Regions from separate parts of the Micromonospora sp. CA-259024 genome, predicted to be linked through region 3. Evidence: riboswitches for the same ligand, from Rfam matches in the RefSeq annotation. Region 3 holds a riboswitch; each other region holds the start of a gene.
What was found. Region 3 has a riboswitch for cyclic di-AMP ahead of ACQEUX_RS09790 (transglycosylase family protein). Riboswitches for the same ligand answer to the same signal wherever they lie in the genome.
Positions count from the first base shown of each region.

Region 1: linked by a shared signal. The riboswitch ahead of ACQEUX_RS19630 (coiled-coil domain-containing protein) and the one ahead of ACQEUX_RS09790 (transglycosylase family protein) in region 3 are both predicted to bind cyclic di-AMP.
Region 2: linked by a shared signal. The riboswitch ahead of ACQEUX_RS15025 (C39 family peptidase) and the one ahead of ACQEUX_RS09790 (transglycosylase family protein) in region 3 are both predicted to bind cyclic di-AMP.

Region 1 is NZ_JBNJND010000002.1:73,329-78,416, forward strand. Features, by position in the region: gene ACQEUX_RS19620 (HelD family protein) at 1-950, shown strand, start outside; gene ACQEUX_RS19625 (cation diffusion facilitator family transporter) at 1,058-1,975, shown strand; cyclic di-AMP (ydaO/yuaA leader) riboswitch at 2,119-2,250, shown strand; gene ACQEUX_RS19630 (coiled-coil domain-containing protein) at 2,256-3,323, shown strand; gene ACQEUX_RS19635 (hypothetical protein) at 3,504-4,013, shown strand; gene ACQEUX_RS19640 (SRPBCC family protein) at 4,203-4,670, opposite strand; gene ACQEUX_RS19645 (PfkB family carbohydrate kinase) at 4,850-5,088, shown strand, end outside.
Region 2 is NZ_JBNJND010000001.1:3,443,266-3,448,353, reverse strand. Features, by position in the region: gene ACQEUX_RS15035 (hypothetical protein) at 1-250, shown strand, start outside; gene ACQEUX_RS15030 (hypothetical protein) at 383-1,153, shown strand; cyclic di-AMP (ydaO/yuaA leader) riboswitch at 1,439-1,580, shown strand; gene ACQEUX_RS15025 (C39 family peptidase) at 1,814-2,662, shown strand; gene ACQEUX_RS15020 (alpha/beta fold hydrolase) at 2,835-3,581, shown strand; gene ACQEUX_RS15015 (CDP-glycerol glycerophosphotransferase family protein) at 3,586-5,088, opposite strand, start outside.
Region 3 is NZ_JBNJND010000001.1:2,235,935-2,241,022, reverse strand. Features, by position in the region: gene htpG (molecular chaperone HtpG) at 1-1,817, shown strand, start outside; gene ACQEUX_RS09795 (ThuA domain-containing protein) at 1,896-2,558, shown strand; cyclic di-AMP (ydaO/yuaA leader) riboswitch at 2,733-2,885, shown strand; gene ACQEUX_RS09790 (transglycosylase family protein) at 2,885-3,538, shown strand; gene ACQEUX_RS09785 (hypothetical protein) at 3,612-3,974, opposite strand; gene dinB (DNA polymerase IV) at 4,100-5,088, opposite strand, start outside.

The DNA of each region.
Region 1 (5,088 bases), on a different contig from region 3:
CTCGGCTGCACCCTCGGCACGTGCTCGGCTGGCTGGCGCAGCCGGACCGGTTGCGCCGGTACGCCGGGGGAATCCTCTCCACCGCCGAGATCCGGCTACTCACCGCCGCGTACCGGAACCTGGACTCGGCCGGGCTGACCATCGCCGACATCGCGCTGCTGGACGAGTTGGACGCGCTGCTCGGTAAGCCGGCGCAGCCGGCCCGGGCCCGGCGCGACCCGTTCCAGTTGGCTGGCGGCGTACGCGAGTTGAGCACCCTCGGCGAGCGGCAACGGGCCGCCCGCACGGCGGCCCGAGAGCGCCCGGAGGACTACCGGGACTACGCGCACGTGGTCGTGGACGAGGCGCAGGACGTCTCACCGATGCAGTGGCGGATGGTCGGTCGACGTGGCCGTCTGGCCTCCTGGACGGTGGTCGGCGACCCCGCCCAGACCGCGTGGACCGGCGACCCCGAGGAACTGGACCGGGCCCGGGACCAGGCGCTGGGCCGGCGCAAGCGGCACGATTTCACGCTCACCACCAACTACCGCAACTCCTCGGAGATCTTCGCGGTGGCGGCGGCGGAGATCCGCCGGCTCTACCCTGACCTGCCGCTGCCAACCGCCGTCCGCTCCACCGGGGTCGACCCGGTCGAGCTGGTGGTGCCCCCGACGGGGTTGGAGACCGCGACCGTGGAGGCGGCCGCCGGCCTGCTGGCCGAGGTGGAGGGCACCGTCGGGGTGATCACGCCGGTCCCCCGCCGCGACGAGGTCGCCGGCTGGGTCGCCGCGCTCGCCGCGCCGAGGCTGCAGGTGGTCACCAGCCTGGAGGCCAAGGGCATGGAGTACGACGGGGTCGTGCTGGTCGCCCCGAGCGAGATCCGGGCGGATCCGGGTGCCGGGGTGCGCACCCTGTACGTGGCGCTCTCCCGGGCCACGCAGCGCCTCACCACCATCGACCCGACCGGCTGATCCGTGCTGGCGAGCCGCCAGCGAGAGCTGCCAGCCCTACACTTGCATACATAGCGATGTGAACATACATTTGACCGGGTCCCGACTGGCGGCGGAGGGTGGTTCTCGTGGGCGCAGGTCATGACCACCACCACGGGTCCGTCGCCAATGCCGCACACCAGCACCGGGGCCGCCTCTGGGCGGCATTCGGGCTGCTCGCCACCCTGATGGTGGTCGAGGCGGTGGCCGCCCTGCACACCGGGTCGCTCGCCCTGCTCTCCGACGCCGGGCACATGTTCACCGACGTGCTCGGCATCGGGATGGCGCTCGCCGCGATCACCGCGACCCGGCGCGCCACCGGCGACCCGCAGCGCACCTTCGGGCTCTACCGACTCGAGGTGCTCGCCGCGCTGGCCAACGCCGTCCTGCTCTCCGGCGTCGCGGTCTACGTGGTGATCGAGGCGATCCGCCGCTTCGGCGACCCGCACGAGGTCGTCGCCGGCCCGATGCTCGCGGTGGCCGTGCTCGGCCTGCTCGCCAACGTCGCCGCCTTCGCCCTGCTCCGCGCCGGAGCCCGGGAGAGCATCAACCTCCAGGGCGCCTACCTGGAGGTGCTCGGCGACCTGCTCGGCTCGGTCGGCGTGATCGGCGCCGCACTGCTCATCACGGTCACCGACTGGTGGTGGGCCGACCCACTGGTCGCCGTCGCCATCGGCGTGTTCATCCTGCCGCGTACCTGGCGGCTGGCACGCGCCGCCGTCCGCATCCTGGTGCAGGCGGCCCCGGAGCACCTCCAGGTGACCGCGGTGCACGACCGGTTGGCTGCGGTGCCCGGCGTGGTCGAGGTCCACGACCTGCACGTCTGGACGCTCACCTCAGGCATGGAGGTGGCCTCCGCGCACCTGACCATGGCACCCGGCGCGGAGATCGGCGCGGTGCTCACCGCGGCCCGTACGGCCCTGCACGACGACTTCCGGATCGAACACGCGACGTTGCAGATCGAGCCCGGCGCGGCCTCGGGGGCCTGCGGCTCCGTGGAGTGGTAACGGCGTTTTCAGTAGCTTTCCTCAGCTTCGTCGGATATTTCCGTCACGACGCACGCACCGTCCGTCACATCGGCTGCAAGCGCCCCACCGGCACCGGTAGGCTCGGTCCCGGCCTCCACCAGGCGGCGCCCTCCCGGCGCAGGTGGCGGTCGCCGCCTAATCGCCCGAACGGGCGAACCGGGGAACCACGTTCCTGGGGTGCATCCGCGTCAGCGGTAGGGATCTTCCGTCCCGAACCCGTCAGCTAACCCGGTCGGCGGCTGACGGAAGGACATGCGCAGTGGCACCAGCACGACCACCCGCCGCCCGACTGGCGGCCCTGATCGTCGCGATGTTCGCCCTCGGCGTCGCGCTCCCGGCCGGCACCGCCTCGGCCGCACCCCCAACCGGCCTACGGGCCGCCGCCGCACCCGACGGCGACGAAGAGGGCGGCACCCCGGCTCTGCGAGCCCAACTGGAGGCGGCCAGCAAGGGCTACCTGGACGCGAAGCGGGCCCTGGACACCTCCATCCAGCGGCAGCAGCAGCTCGGCACCCACCTGAAGACCGTCGAGGCCGAACTCGACCAGCGCAACGGCAAGGTTGGTGAGATCGCCGGCGTGGCATACCGCACCGGCCGGCTCGGCGCGATGTCGGCGCTGCTCAGCAGCAACACCCCGGAGGGCTTCATGGACCGGGCCGCCGCACTGGACGCGGTGGCCGCCAACGAGGACCGGGTGCTGCGCGACCTGCTCGCCACCAAGGACCAGGCCAACCGCACCCGGGTCGCCCTGAACGGCGAGATCAACGAGCAGCGCAAGCAGGTCGCGGTGATGGCCAAGCGCAAGGAGCAGGCCGAACGGGCCCTGACCGTGGCCACCGCTCCCAAGCCGCAGACCACCGCCGACACCGGCTCCAACCGGGGCACCTCCGGCGCCAACGCGACGGCCGCGCCGCGCAACTCCGACGGCTCCTGGCCGTCGGAGTCGTGCAGTGTCAACGACCCGACGCCGGCCAACGGCTGCATCACCCCGCGCACCCTGCACGCACTCAACCAGGCCAAGGCCGCCGGCTTCACCCGGTACGTCTCCTGCCACCGCTCCGGCGGCTCGGGCGAACACCCGAAGGGCCGGGCCTGCGACTTCGCGGCGCAGAAGAACGGCTTCGGCGGGGACGCCACCGGCGGCGACAAGACGTACGGCAACAACCTGGCCGCGTACTTCATCCGCAACGCTGATCGGCTCGCCGTGCTGTACGTGATCTGGTACAGGCAGATCTGGCTACCCAGCAGCGGGTGGAAGTCGTACAGCGGGGCGGGCGGCGACCCGTCCAGCGACCACACCAACCACGTGCACCTGTCGGTCTACTGACCCTGCGCTGGCACGTACCCCAGAGTGTGTGATGCCGGTGAGTCATCGTGATGACTCACCGGCATCACGTTCTCGCCAGGGCACGGCCCGCCGGGCGGTCACCGGCTACGTCGCCGGGCGTACCCCTGATGTCGCCGCCCGTCGGACGACCCGGCCAGGGTCGGCGGGAACCATCGCGGTATGCCTCGGATCCCACCCACCGCCCGCAAGGCGCTGCTCACCCTGCACCTGGTCACCTCGCTCGGTTGGCTCGGCGCCGACCTGGTGCTGCTCACCCTCGGCATCGCCGTGCAGCGCGGCGCCGACCCGGCCGTGGTCTACCCGGTCGCGGCGCTGGTCGGCACCATGCTATTCGCGCCGCTGAGCGTGCTGGTCTGGCTGATCGGTGTCGGCAGCGCGTTGCTCACCCCGTGGGGCCTGCTGCGCTACCGCTGGGTGCTGGTCAAGCTGGTGCTGACCACGGTGATGGTCGGGCTGGTGCTGTTCCTGCTCACCCCGAATCTGCGACACGCCGGCGCGCTGGGCGCCGCCCTGCCCGCGCGGGAACGCGCCGACCTGGTAATCGCACCGGCGGTGTCGACCAGCCTGATGGTCATCGCGACGGTGCTGTCCACCTACAAGCCATGGGGCCGGCGGCCTGCCGCCCGCCCCACCCTCACGAGCCGTGATCGCGCCACGACCAGGATGTAGTGCCCTCCTGGCGCCCCCGGGCCACCACATCCACGACAACGCCGTTGGGCCAGGGCAGCGGCCGGCGATGTGCACCGCCGCGGTGGCGAGGGTGTTCGGGTCGTGTGTCCGGGGTGGTCTTCAAAGGGGTTGCCACCACGACCCCACGCCCTACCGCAACGGGGCGAGGCGGGTGGGGGCGGGGGCGGGTCAGGCGGGCGGTGGGGGGTCGCCGGCGCGGTCGAGGACCGCGCCGAGCCGGGTGGCCAGGGCGAGGTGAGCGGCCCGGGCCTGGCCGAACGCGTACCGGAACAGCAGTGTCGGCGCACTCAGGGTGATCTCGACGTCGATCCGGACCAGGCCGTCGGGCTCGGCGCGCAGTCGGGTGTGGTTGCGCACCGTGGTGGCCGGCCACTGGCGGGCAACCATGACGATCTCGTCGTCCTCGCTGATCAGCACGTCCGCCTGGTAGGTGGTCCGGAAGCGCAGTGGGCCGGCCGCCAGCCGGTCGTTGATCGTGTAGCTGGCCCGGGCGCCGGGCCGGGGCGGCAGTCGGCGGACCCGGACGATCAGCGGGTGGAGCTCACCCTGCCGGGTCAGGTCGCTGAGCAGTGCCGCTGCCTCGGCCGGCGAGCATCGGGCCTGGACGGTGTAGCTGAAGGTATCGCTGCTGAGCACACCGTCTCCCGCCGTCGCTGGTCGCACGATCGTCCCGTACCGATGTCTGGCTGGCAACGCCCGACCGTCTTGATGAGATGCCGTGCCAGCATTAGTCCCATTAGTGTCGGTTAGTGACAATCAGCCGACGGCGCTGGAGGGGACATCATGAACGGTGACGACCGGTGAGCGGCCACGTGATGGTCTTCGCGCCCACTCCGCAGCTGACGGTGACCGTGGACCAGCCGAACGACCAACCGGAGCTGCACCTGCACCCCGGCGGGCAGGGCGTCTGGCAGGCCCGCATGGTGATGTCGCTCGGTGTCGACGTGGTGCTCTGCGCCGCCCTCGGCGGGGAGATCGGCCAGGTGTTGGAGCCGCTGCTGGTCAGCGAGGGCGTGGAGCTCAAGGTGGTGGTCCGTGACTCCGGCAGCGGCGG
Region 2 (5,088 bases), 1.2 Mb from region 3:
GTTCGCCCCCGGGTCGCTCCCGGCCTCCTGCCGGCCCACCTCTCCGGAGCACGCCCCACAATCGGCTCAGGTGGTCCCTGAGCGGGCCGCCGAGAAGTGCTCCCCGGCGTGGTCGGTCGACTCGCTGCCGGCACTGCCCGGCGGTGCCGCCGCCATCGCCACGGCCGGCGTGCGGGCGGCCGGGTCCGACCGGCTGCCCCTCGACCACGGTCCGAGCAGCCGGTCGCCGCGGGCCCCACCCGGGCGCTGAGTCACCGGGACGAGCGTCCCGCCGCCGCGCCGTGTCGATTCACCAGTTCCGCACCCCGCCGATCCGTGGCCCACCGTGGCCGGATCACCGGTGGGGCTCCCATCGCAGTGTTCTCTCCCCGAGGTGCCGACCATGGAGACCGTCGTCTTCTACCAGTTCGTGACCGAGGTGCCACAGGCCGCCGCCATCTGGTCGGCCCTGTTCCTGCTGACACTGGGCGTACTCGCCGTGCTGGTCGCCCGCCCCGAGCGGGACCGGCCCACGGACGACCCGCTCCCGACCGCGCCCACCGCCCGTGAGTTGGCCGCGGCCGAGGCCGTCGACCTGCGCCGGTACGCCGAGGAGGTGGCCGTCGCCGCGGCCGGCGCGGCCAGGACCGCACGGCGGCGACGGGCTGCCTGGCTGGCCGCTCAGGAGCAGATGGAGCGGGCCTGGGCCGGGTACGACGAGGCGGACACCGCCGCCCGTCGCTTCGCGGGTGCCGGGGCGCTGCCGGCCCCGAAGACCCCTCGCACCCCCGCCGAGTACGCCACCCGGGAGCGTTACCTGCGCCGCGCGGCGTCGGCGGCGTACTGGCGGGGCGACCTGAGCATGGCGCAGCTCGGCGACGTGTTCGGGCACCGGCACGGCTGGGATCCTCGGCGGCACCCGGTCGAGCAGGAGGTGGTGCTCAGCCGGGTGATCCGGGACGCGAGACTGGCCGACTACCAGGCTGCCGCCACCCGGGAACGGGCCGCCTGGCGGGACGCGGAACTGGCTGCCGAGGCGGCGCGAACCCTCGCGGAGGAGGCGTACGCGGCTGCGGCCCGGCTGCGGCCGGACCTGACACCTGCCCGCCGGGTGGCGACCGGGGCGTTCCGACCCGCTCTCGCGGCACGCTGGCGCCCGGCTCGCGCGGGTTGAACCCCGATCCGTGATGTGAGCCCGGTCACGCCATCGCCGAATCGGGCGTCGGGCACGATCGGCTCAATTCTTCCCGCAATTGTGGCCGCATTCTCGGCGGCCTGTCCGGTTGTCGCCCACAGGCGTCGCCGTAACCGGTTGTCCCATCGAGTCACATCATCGGCAAAACGCGCAGAAATTGTCGTGCCGATTGAGGTTTACGCAGGTGAACCTGGCTTGGCAGGGTGCGGACAGGCCAGTAGTGTCGTCCCGTCCGGTGCGGTTACCGATCGCAGAAGGCGACGCCGCGCTGACCCGCTCAATCGTGATCAACGAACCGGGGACCCATCAGTAAGTCCGGGGTGAATCCGCGAGCCACGGCCCGCGGTAGGGCGATCTTCCCGCCCGAATCCGTCAGCTAACCCGGTAGGCGGTGTCGGAAGGAGTTCCCTCCTCGTGCAGCACCTTTCCACCCCTCGGTTGTTCCCTCGCCTCCACGGCGCAGCGGTGTCCCCGCTCACCCGTCCAGTGACGGTGAGCTGACCCCCCGGGTCATCGCCTTTCCCGCCCGGCCGCGCCGGGCGTTCCCCTGAGCGGTTCACCATCCGCGGACCACGGTCCGCGCGCTGGCGCCTGCCCGGATACCGGTCCGGCCCCGGTGTGCCGCTCTCCCCCCGACCCGTGGAGGACCCCGTGAAGCACACCCTGCAGCGTCAGCTCCGTCGCCTCGCCACCGAGCGCCCGTACCAGATCGTCGCCGCCTCCGCCGCGGCCCTCGCCATCGCCACCACCACCGGCGCCCTGCTCACCGGTGCCGACGACGCACCGGCCAGCCAGCGCGCCGCGACCACGGTCGCCCAGATGCGCAGCGACACCATCGCTTCCCGCGGCGAGGCGCGCGACGCGTCCCCCTCGGCCAGCGCCGCGGCGACCACCGCCGCCCCGGCGACCAGCGCCGCGTCGCCCGCCGCCAAGGCCAGCACCAACCCGGACCTGACCCGGAAGCCGACGCCGCCGAAGCCACCCGCGACGAAGGTGCTCGACTACGACTACGAGGCGCAGAACACGTACTACAACTGCGGCCCGGCGGCCACCCGTAACGCGCTCAGCGCCACCGGCATCGACCGCACCCAGAACGAACTCGCCGTCGAGCTGGGCACCACCGAGATGGGCACCAACTCCGCCGAGGACACCACCCGGGTGCTCAACGCCGAGGTGAAGGGCTCCCCGTACCAGACCCGGATGTTCGCCGGCGCGCCCAGCCCGGCCCAGATGGACCGGCTCCAGGCCGACGTGGTCAAGGCCATCACCGACGGTCGTGGCGTGGTGGCCAACGTTGTCGGCGACGCCACCGACACCGATGGCGGCTGGCACTCCTACGGCGGCGGGCACTACATCGCCGTGGTGGGTTACAAGGACAACGGCCGTACCGTGCGGATCGCCGACTCGGCGAACCCGGCCGACGCGTCGTACTGGATCACCACGATCGACCTCGCGAACTGGATCGCCACTCGGGGCTACTCCGCCTGACCCGGGCGTAGCCGTCGCAGGCGCCGTCCCCCACGAGGGGCCGGCGCCTGCGGCGTTTGCACCCTCCGTCCCGGCGCGGGACTCCACAGTGGATCTTGCGCAGTCGGCGTCCCCGCGAGTGGCGCCGACGACGGCTCTCGTACCGGGTCGTGAACCATGGGAGACTGCGCCGGTGGTGGATGAATCGGGTGGTCAATCCGGTCGTGGGCCGGTCCTGCTGCTGCTGCACGGAATGGGGGCGACCGGGGACGTCTGGCTGCCGTGGGCGCCGTTGCTGGAGCAGCACTGGCCCGGGCGGTGGCTGGCACCGGACCTCGCCGGTCACGGCTGGGCGGCACCGCTGCCGTCGTACTCCTTCGACGGGCTCGCCGGCCGGATCGCCCATGGCCTGTCCGGCGACGACCGGCTCGTCGTGCTCGGGCACTCGCTGGGCGGGGTCGTCGGCCTGGCGCTGGCCGCCCGCGCCGCCGGGATGCCGGTGGACGCGGTGGTCGGGCTGGGCATCAAGGCGGTCTGGTCACCCGTGGAGCTGACCCGCGCCGCCGAGCTGGCCGCGCGCCCGGTGAGCTGGTTCGCCAGCCGCACCGAGGCGGCTCGCCGCTACCTGCGGGTCTCCGGGCTGGCCGGTCTGGTGCCGCCAGACCACCCGGTGGTGGACGCCGGGTTGCGTCAGGTCGACGGCCGTTGGCGCCTCGCCATGGACCCGACCGCGTTCGCCGTCGGTGAGCCCGACCTGGCCGCGCTGCTGGCGGCGACCGACGTGCCGGTGGTGCTGGCGCGCGGGGAGCACGATCCGATGGTCACCGACGAGCAACTCAAGGAGTACGGCGTACCGGTCACCACCCTGCCCGGCCTCGGGCACAACGCCCACGTGGAGGACCCGGCAGCCGTGTTGGCGCTGCTGGACCCGTACCGCTGATCGGCTACACCGGTGCGGGCGCGGCCGGTTCCTGCACCGGCGCCAGCTCCCGGCGGGCGGCGGTCAGGAACGCCTCGGCGTACGACTCGGCCGGGAAGTCACCCAGGTAGCGGCGGCGGGTGGCCCAGCGGGCCTCGGCCAACGGGTCGGTGTCCAGCAGTGCGGTCAGCACCGCATCCACATTGGACATGTCCCGGCGCAGCACGTAGCCCGACCCGGCCAACGGGAAGCGCTGTACGAACCGGTCGCCCTCGTCGCCCATGTCGGTGAGCGCGTACGGCTTGCCGGAGTAGAGGTAGTCCGAGATGACCCCGGACACGTCGGAGACCAGCGCGTCCGACCGGTTGACGCATTCGGTCAGGCTCAGTTCCCGGGCGGCGGCGCCGACCACGTGCTGGCGCCCGGTGCGGGCCCGATCGGCGGCGAGCAGCTCGGTCAGGCGGCCCAACTGGCGTGCCGACGCCGGGTTCTGCGCGGTGTAGGGATGGGCTCGAAGGATCACGGTCGCGCCACGCTCCAGCAGCCGACGCAGCAGCCCCTCGGCCACCGGCAGCGAGCAGTAGTCGGCGTCGGCGTGGTGCCCGGTCCAGGTCGGGGTGTAGAGCACCGTCGGGTGCGCCAACCCCCGCGCCGGCTCCGGGCGTACCTCGATCGACTCGACCTGCGGGCGGCCCACCACCACGAACTTGTCCGCCGGGATCTGCACCCCGGCGCGGGCGTACCGGTCGATCGCCGCCGGCCCGGCCACGAAGATCCGGTCGAAGATCCCCGACACCGGGTTGGCGCTCGGCGCCTTGTCGCTGTCGCCGTGGTGCAGCTGAATGTGGGTGAGCTGGGTGAAGCGGACGCAGTGGCTGTTCTTCGCCCCGTGGTTGACGTAGAACGCCGCCCGCAGGCTCGGTACCAGCGCCTCGTCCATGGCCCGCAGGGTGGGGCAGTAGACCACCGGTGCGTCGGTGGCTGCGGCGATCGTGGCCAGGAACTCCGGCTCGCGCAGCACGACCATGAACGGCCGGTCGATCCGCCGCAGGTACGGCAGCCACATGGTGACCTGGTATTCCGACCCGGGCGGCGCGGAGAAGTAGAGCAGGAACTCCGGCTGGTGCCGGCGCAGCGCGCGGGCCACCGGCCCGCCACCGGTCGTCGGCCGGAACCGCCGCCGGGCCAGGTCCAGCGCGACCACACCGGCGCCCGCGCCGACCAGCAGGCTGGCGGTCAGCGCCACGGCGGCCGGCAGGACCAGCGCGGCGGCGAGCGCCACCACGGCGAGCAGCCCGAGCAGGGCGGTGCCGAGCCGGTCGGCGATCAGTGGCGTCCAGGCGCGGACCGGCAGGTTGGCGGCCCGAATCTCCAGGTTGCCGGCGGTGCGCAGCGGCCCCACCAGCAGCACCAGCCCCAGTAGGACCAGGGCGGTGACGACCAGCGCGGGGTCGAGCCCGTCGTCCAGCCGGCGGGCGTGACCGACCAGGACGGCGGCGGCGATCAGCGTCGTCTCCGCGACGAGGTC
Region 3 (5,088 bases):
GGGAACTCATCTCGAACGCGTCCGACGCGCTGGACAAGCTGCGGCTGGCCACCCTGGTCGACAAGGACCTCGCCGCCGACACGAGCGACCTGCACGTCGCACTCGAGGTCGATCGGGACGCCCGCACGCTCACCGTGCGGGACAACGGCATCGGGATGACCCGCGACGAGGTGGTCGGGCTGATCGGCACCATCGCCAAGTCGGGCACCGCCGAGCTGCTGCGCCAGCTGCGCGAGTCCTCCGACGCCCGCGCCTCGCAGGACCTGATCGGTCAGTTCGGCGTCGGCTTCTACGCCGCGTTCATGGTCGCCGACAAGGTCACCCTGCTGACCCGCAAGGCCGGGGAGACCGCCGGCACCCGCTGGGAGTCCACCGGCGAGGGCACGTACTCGATCGAGCCGGTCGACGAGGCGCCGCAGGGCACCACGGTGACGTTGCACCTCAAGCCGGTCGACACCGAGGACAACCTGCACGACTACACCGCCGAGTGGACCATCCGGGAGATCGTCAAGCGATACTCCGACTTCATCGCCTGGCCGATCCGGATGAGTGTCGAGCGCCCCGGCGCCGACGGCGAGGCCGCCACCAGCGAGGTGCAGACCCTCAACTCGATGAAGGCGCTCTGGGCGCGGCCCCGTGACGAGGTCGACGCCGCCGAGTACAACGAGTTCTACAAGCACGTCAGCCACGACTGGGCCGACCCGCTCGAGGTCGTGCACATGAAGGGCGAGGGCACCTTCGAGTACGAGGCGCTGCTGTTCCTGCCCAGCCACGCCCCACTGGACCTGTTCTCCCCGCAGGGTCGCCGTGGCGTCCAGCTCTACGTCAAGCGCGTGTTCATCATGGACGACTGCGAGGCGCTGGTCCCCACCTACCTGCGCTTCGTCAAGGGCGTGGTCGACGCGCACGACCTGTCGCTGAACATCTCCCGGGAGATCCTCCAGCAGGACCGGCAGATCCAGATCGTCCGTCGCCGCCTGGTGAAGAAGATCCTCACCACGGTCAAGGACCTGAAGGCCAACCACCCCGAGCGCTACCGCACCTTCTGGACCGAGTTCGGCGCGGTGGTCAAGGAGGGGCTGATCGACGACACGGACAACCGCGACAGCCTGCTGGACATCCTATCGGCGGCCTCCACCCACGACGCGGCGGAGCTCACCGACCTGGCCGGCTACGTCGCTCGGATGAAGGACGGCCAGAGCGACATCTGGTACGCCACCGGCGACTCCCGGGCCGCCATCGAGAACTCTCCGCACCTGGAGGCGTTCCGGGCCAAGGGCCACGAGGTGCTGCTCCTTACCGACCAGGTCGACGAGGTGTGGGTCGAGCGGGTCGGCACGTACGAGGGCAAGCCGCTGCGTTCGATCGCCAAGGGCGAGATCGACCTCGACACCGACGAGGAGAAGCAGCAGGCCGAGGCTGAGCGTGAGCAGCAGCGACAGGAGTTCGCCGCGCTGCTCGACTGGCTGGGCACCACCCTGACCGACAGTGTCCGGGAGGTTCGCCTGTCGTCCCGGCTCACCGCGTCACCGGCCTGCGTCGTCGGCGACGCGCACGACCTCACCCCGACCCTGGAGAAGATGTACCGGGCGATGGGGCACGAGATCCCCCCGACCAAGCGGATCCTGGAGATCAACCCCGGTCACCCGCTGGTCGCCGGGCTGCGCAAGGCCCACGAGCAGGGCAGCGACCCCGTCGCCCTGACCGAGACGGCCGAGCTGCTGTACGGCCTGGCGGTGCTCGCCGAGGGCGGTGAGCTGACCGACCCGGCCCGCTTCACCCGCATGCTCGCCGATCGGCTGGCGCGCACCCTGTAGCGGGCGTATTCGTTGCGGCCGGCGGGCCACCCGATTGGTCGGGGCCCGCCGGCCGGCCCTCGGCACCGGGAGATGATCATGCCTGTCGACACCGTCATCTTCAGTGGGGCCGGCCCGCACGCCGACCGCTGGCACTCCCTGGCAGAGACCAGTACCGCGCTGGCCGCGCTGATCGGTGACGCGGCTTCGGTGGCGATCGTGACCTCCGTCGAGCACCTCGACGCGGCCCTCGACCGCGCCCACCTGTTGGTGGTGAACGCGAGCGCCGACCGCCGCGGCCCGATCGGGGAAGACGAGGACTTCGGCCGCGCCCTCGACACACTCCTGGCTCGCGGGGGCAGTCTGCTCGCCACGCACAGCGCCACCCTCGCGTTCCCCGGGCTGCCCAGCTGGCGGGCGACGATCGGCGCCGCCTGGGACCACGACCATTCGTTCCACCCCCCGATCGGTTTCAGCCTCGTCCGGCGTACCCGTGTCGGGCATCCGATCACCGACGGTCTCGGCGACATCGAGGTCTTCGACGAGCGCTACACCGACCTGGAGTTGGTCGACGGCGCCGAGATCGAGCCCCTCTACGTCCACGAGGAAGGCGGCGTTACCCACCCGCTGGTCTGGGCGCGCACCGTCGGGAGCAGCCGGATCGTCTACAGCGCACTTGGTCACGACGTCCGGTCGTACGAGTCGCCAGGGCACGTCGAGTTGCTGCGCCGCAGCGTGGCCTGGCTGCGTCACGACGCCTGATCGAAACCGGTCCACTGTGCTCACTGCACAGGTTCCGGTCGCCCGCAACCGCTGGGTGCGGCGCCCCGCGTACCCCGGTGAAGAACTTCACAGCGGTTGGGCGAACGTCACCGACCGTGCCTAACGTCGGTCGGGTTCGCCACTGCGGACACCACGGCCGGCAACGCCAAATTCTGCCCCCGGTCGTCGGAACCCAGTCACCCGGGCAGGAGCGGGGGACCCAACGTTCCTCGGTGCACGTCACCTCGGGGTGAAGCCGCCACCGCGCGGCCGGGCTCCTCGGCCCGAACCCGACAGCTGACCTCGCCGGCGTGGAGGAAACTCACATGACGTCTGTTCACACGCCCCGTCATCGACGGGTCACCACCCGCCGCGTCGCCGTCGGCACCCTGGCCGTCGGTGCGGTCACCGGAGCCGTCGCCTTCTTCGGCCCGGCCGCCCCGGCGCAGGCCGGGGTCAACTGGGACGCGATCGCCCAGTGCGAGTCCGGCGGCAACTGGAAGATCAACACTGGTAACGGCTACTACGGCGGGTTGCAGTTCTCGCAGAGCACCTGGGCCGGATTCGGCGGCAAGAAGTACGCCGCCCGCGCCGACCTGGCCAGCCGCGGCGAGCAGATCGCCGTCGCCGAGAAGGTGCTCGACGGGCAGGGCATCGGCGCCTGGCCGACCTGCGGCAAGAAGGGCGGCTCGTCGGGCGGCTCCGCCACCAGGTCGACCGAGTCCACGACGTCGACAGCGAAGCCCAGCAGGCAGCAGGAGCGGTCGTCGCGCGGCGAGCAATCGGCTACGCGCAGCCACGAGCGCACCACGCCGGCGGCGGGCGGCGGGACGTACACCGTCAAGCCGGGCGACACCCTCTCGGAGATCGCCGACAATCACCGGCAGACCGGCGGCTGGCAGGCGCTGTACGAGCGCAACCGGCAGCTGATCGGCGCCGACCCGGGTCTGATCTTCCCGGGTCAGCGGCTCAGCCTCTGACGGACGAACGCGAACGCTCGGCCGGGTCACCGGCCGAGCGTTCGCGCGTGTGCGGTTCGGTACGCAGGTCGCGTCACGCCGCCGAGGCGGACGCCTTCGGCCCCCGCTGCGACGTCACCGCGCCGGCGTTCCGACCCCAGCGTGGAGCCGGTACCGCCTCGCTTGGCCATCCGGTGCGGCTCTCGTCACCGACGCCTTCGACGGTCATCTCGACCGACGTGGGCGTGCTGCGGGCCAGCCGCAGCGACTGCTCGGCGCTGGTGCGGGCCGCGCATGGCCAGGCCTGCCCGGCGCACTGGAGGTTGCGGCAGTGACCCTCGTCGTCCGGCTCGTGGGCGCTCAGCACATCCACCGCCAGTTGCCAGAGCAGCGGGTCGGTCACGTCGTGTGGGCGCTCGGCGTTGCGGCTCGGTCGGTTGCTGGTGTCGTCGGACATCGTGGGTCCCCCCTTGTCAGTCTGTACGCCCCCAAGGGTCACCCGTCGGCCGCCGGTTAAACCGCCGACCTGCTGTGATGTGTCTCCGGTCGCAGCTTCGCCGCAGGACGCCGCACGCAGATCGGTCAATCCGGCAGTAGCGGCATCTCCACGCCCGGTTCCCGGCCGAGGAGTACCGCCCGGGTGAGCGCCGCCGATCCGAACCGGTCGCGGACCGCGTCCACCGCGGCGTCCAGTTCGGACCCCGGGTCCGGCTGGAACGGCAGCTCCGGCTGCACCGGGTTGTCATCGAGGTTGCCCACCGAGACGCCGATCAGGGTGACGCCGCGGCGACCGATCTCGGGCAGCGCGGCCCGCAGCAGCGCACGCGCTGCGCCGAGCAGCGGCGTCGTGTCCGCCGTCGCCTTGCCCACCGTGTGCGAACGGGTCGCCCGGGTGTAGTCGCCGAAGCGCAGCCGGAGCACGACCGTGCGCCCGGAACGCCCGGCCGTCCGCATCCGCCGGCTGACCCGGTCGACCAGGCCGGTGAGGATCGCGTCCAGCTCCGCCGGGGCATGCGGGGTGCGGCTCAGCGCGTGCTGCGCGCCCATCGAACCGCGCCGGCGCCCCACCTGCACCGCCCGGGGGTCGCGATTGTGCGCCAGAGCGTGCAGGTGCCGGCCGGCGCCCGACCCGAGCAGCGACACCAGCGCCGCCTCGCCGAGCCGGGCCACCTCCCCGACGGTACGGATCCGGCGTTCCCGCAGTTTCGCGGCGGTGACCGGACCGACGCCCCACAGCCGCTCCACCGGCAGCGGGTGCAGGAACGCCAGCTCGGCATCCGGTGCGACCACCAGCAGCCCGTCCGGCTTCGCGACCCCGCTGGCCACCTTCGCCAGGAACTTCGTCCGGGCCACGCCCACCGTGATCGGCAAACGGACCCGTTCGCGGACCTCCCGACGCAGCCGCTCGGCGATGTCGGCCGGTGGCCCGACCAGCCGCCGCAGGCCACCCACGTCGAGGAACGCCTCGTCGATGGAGAGCCCCTCGACCAACGGGGTGGTCTGCCGGAAGATCTCGAACACCGCCCGGCTCGCCGCCGTGTACGCCGACATCCGGGGCGGCACCACGATCG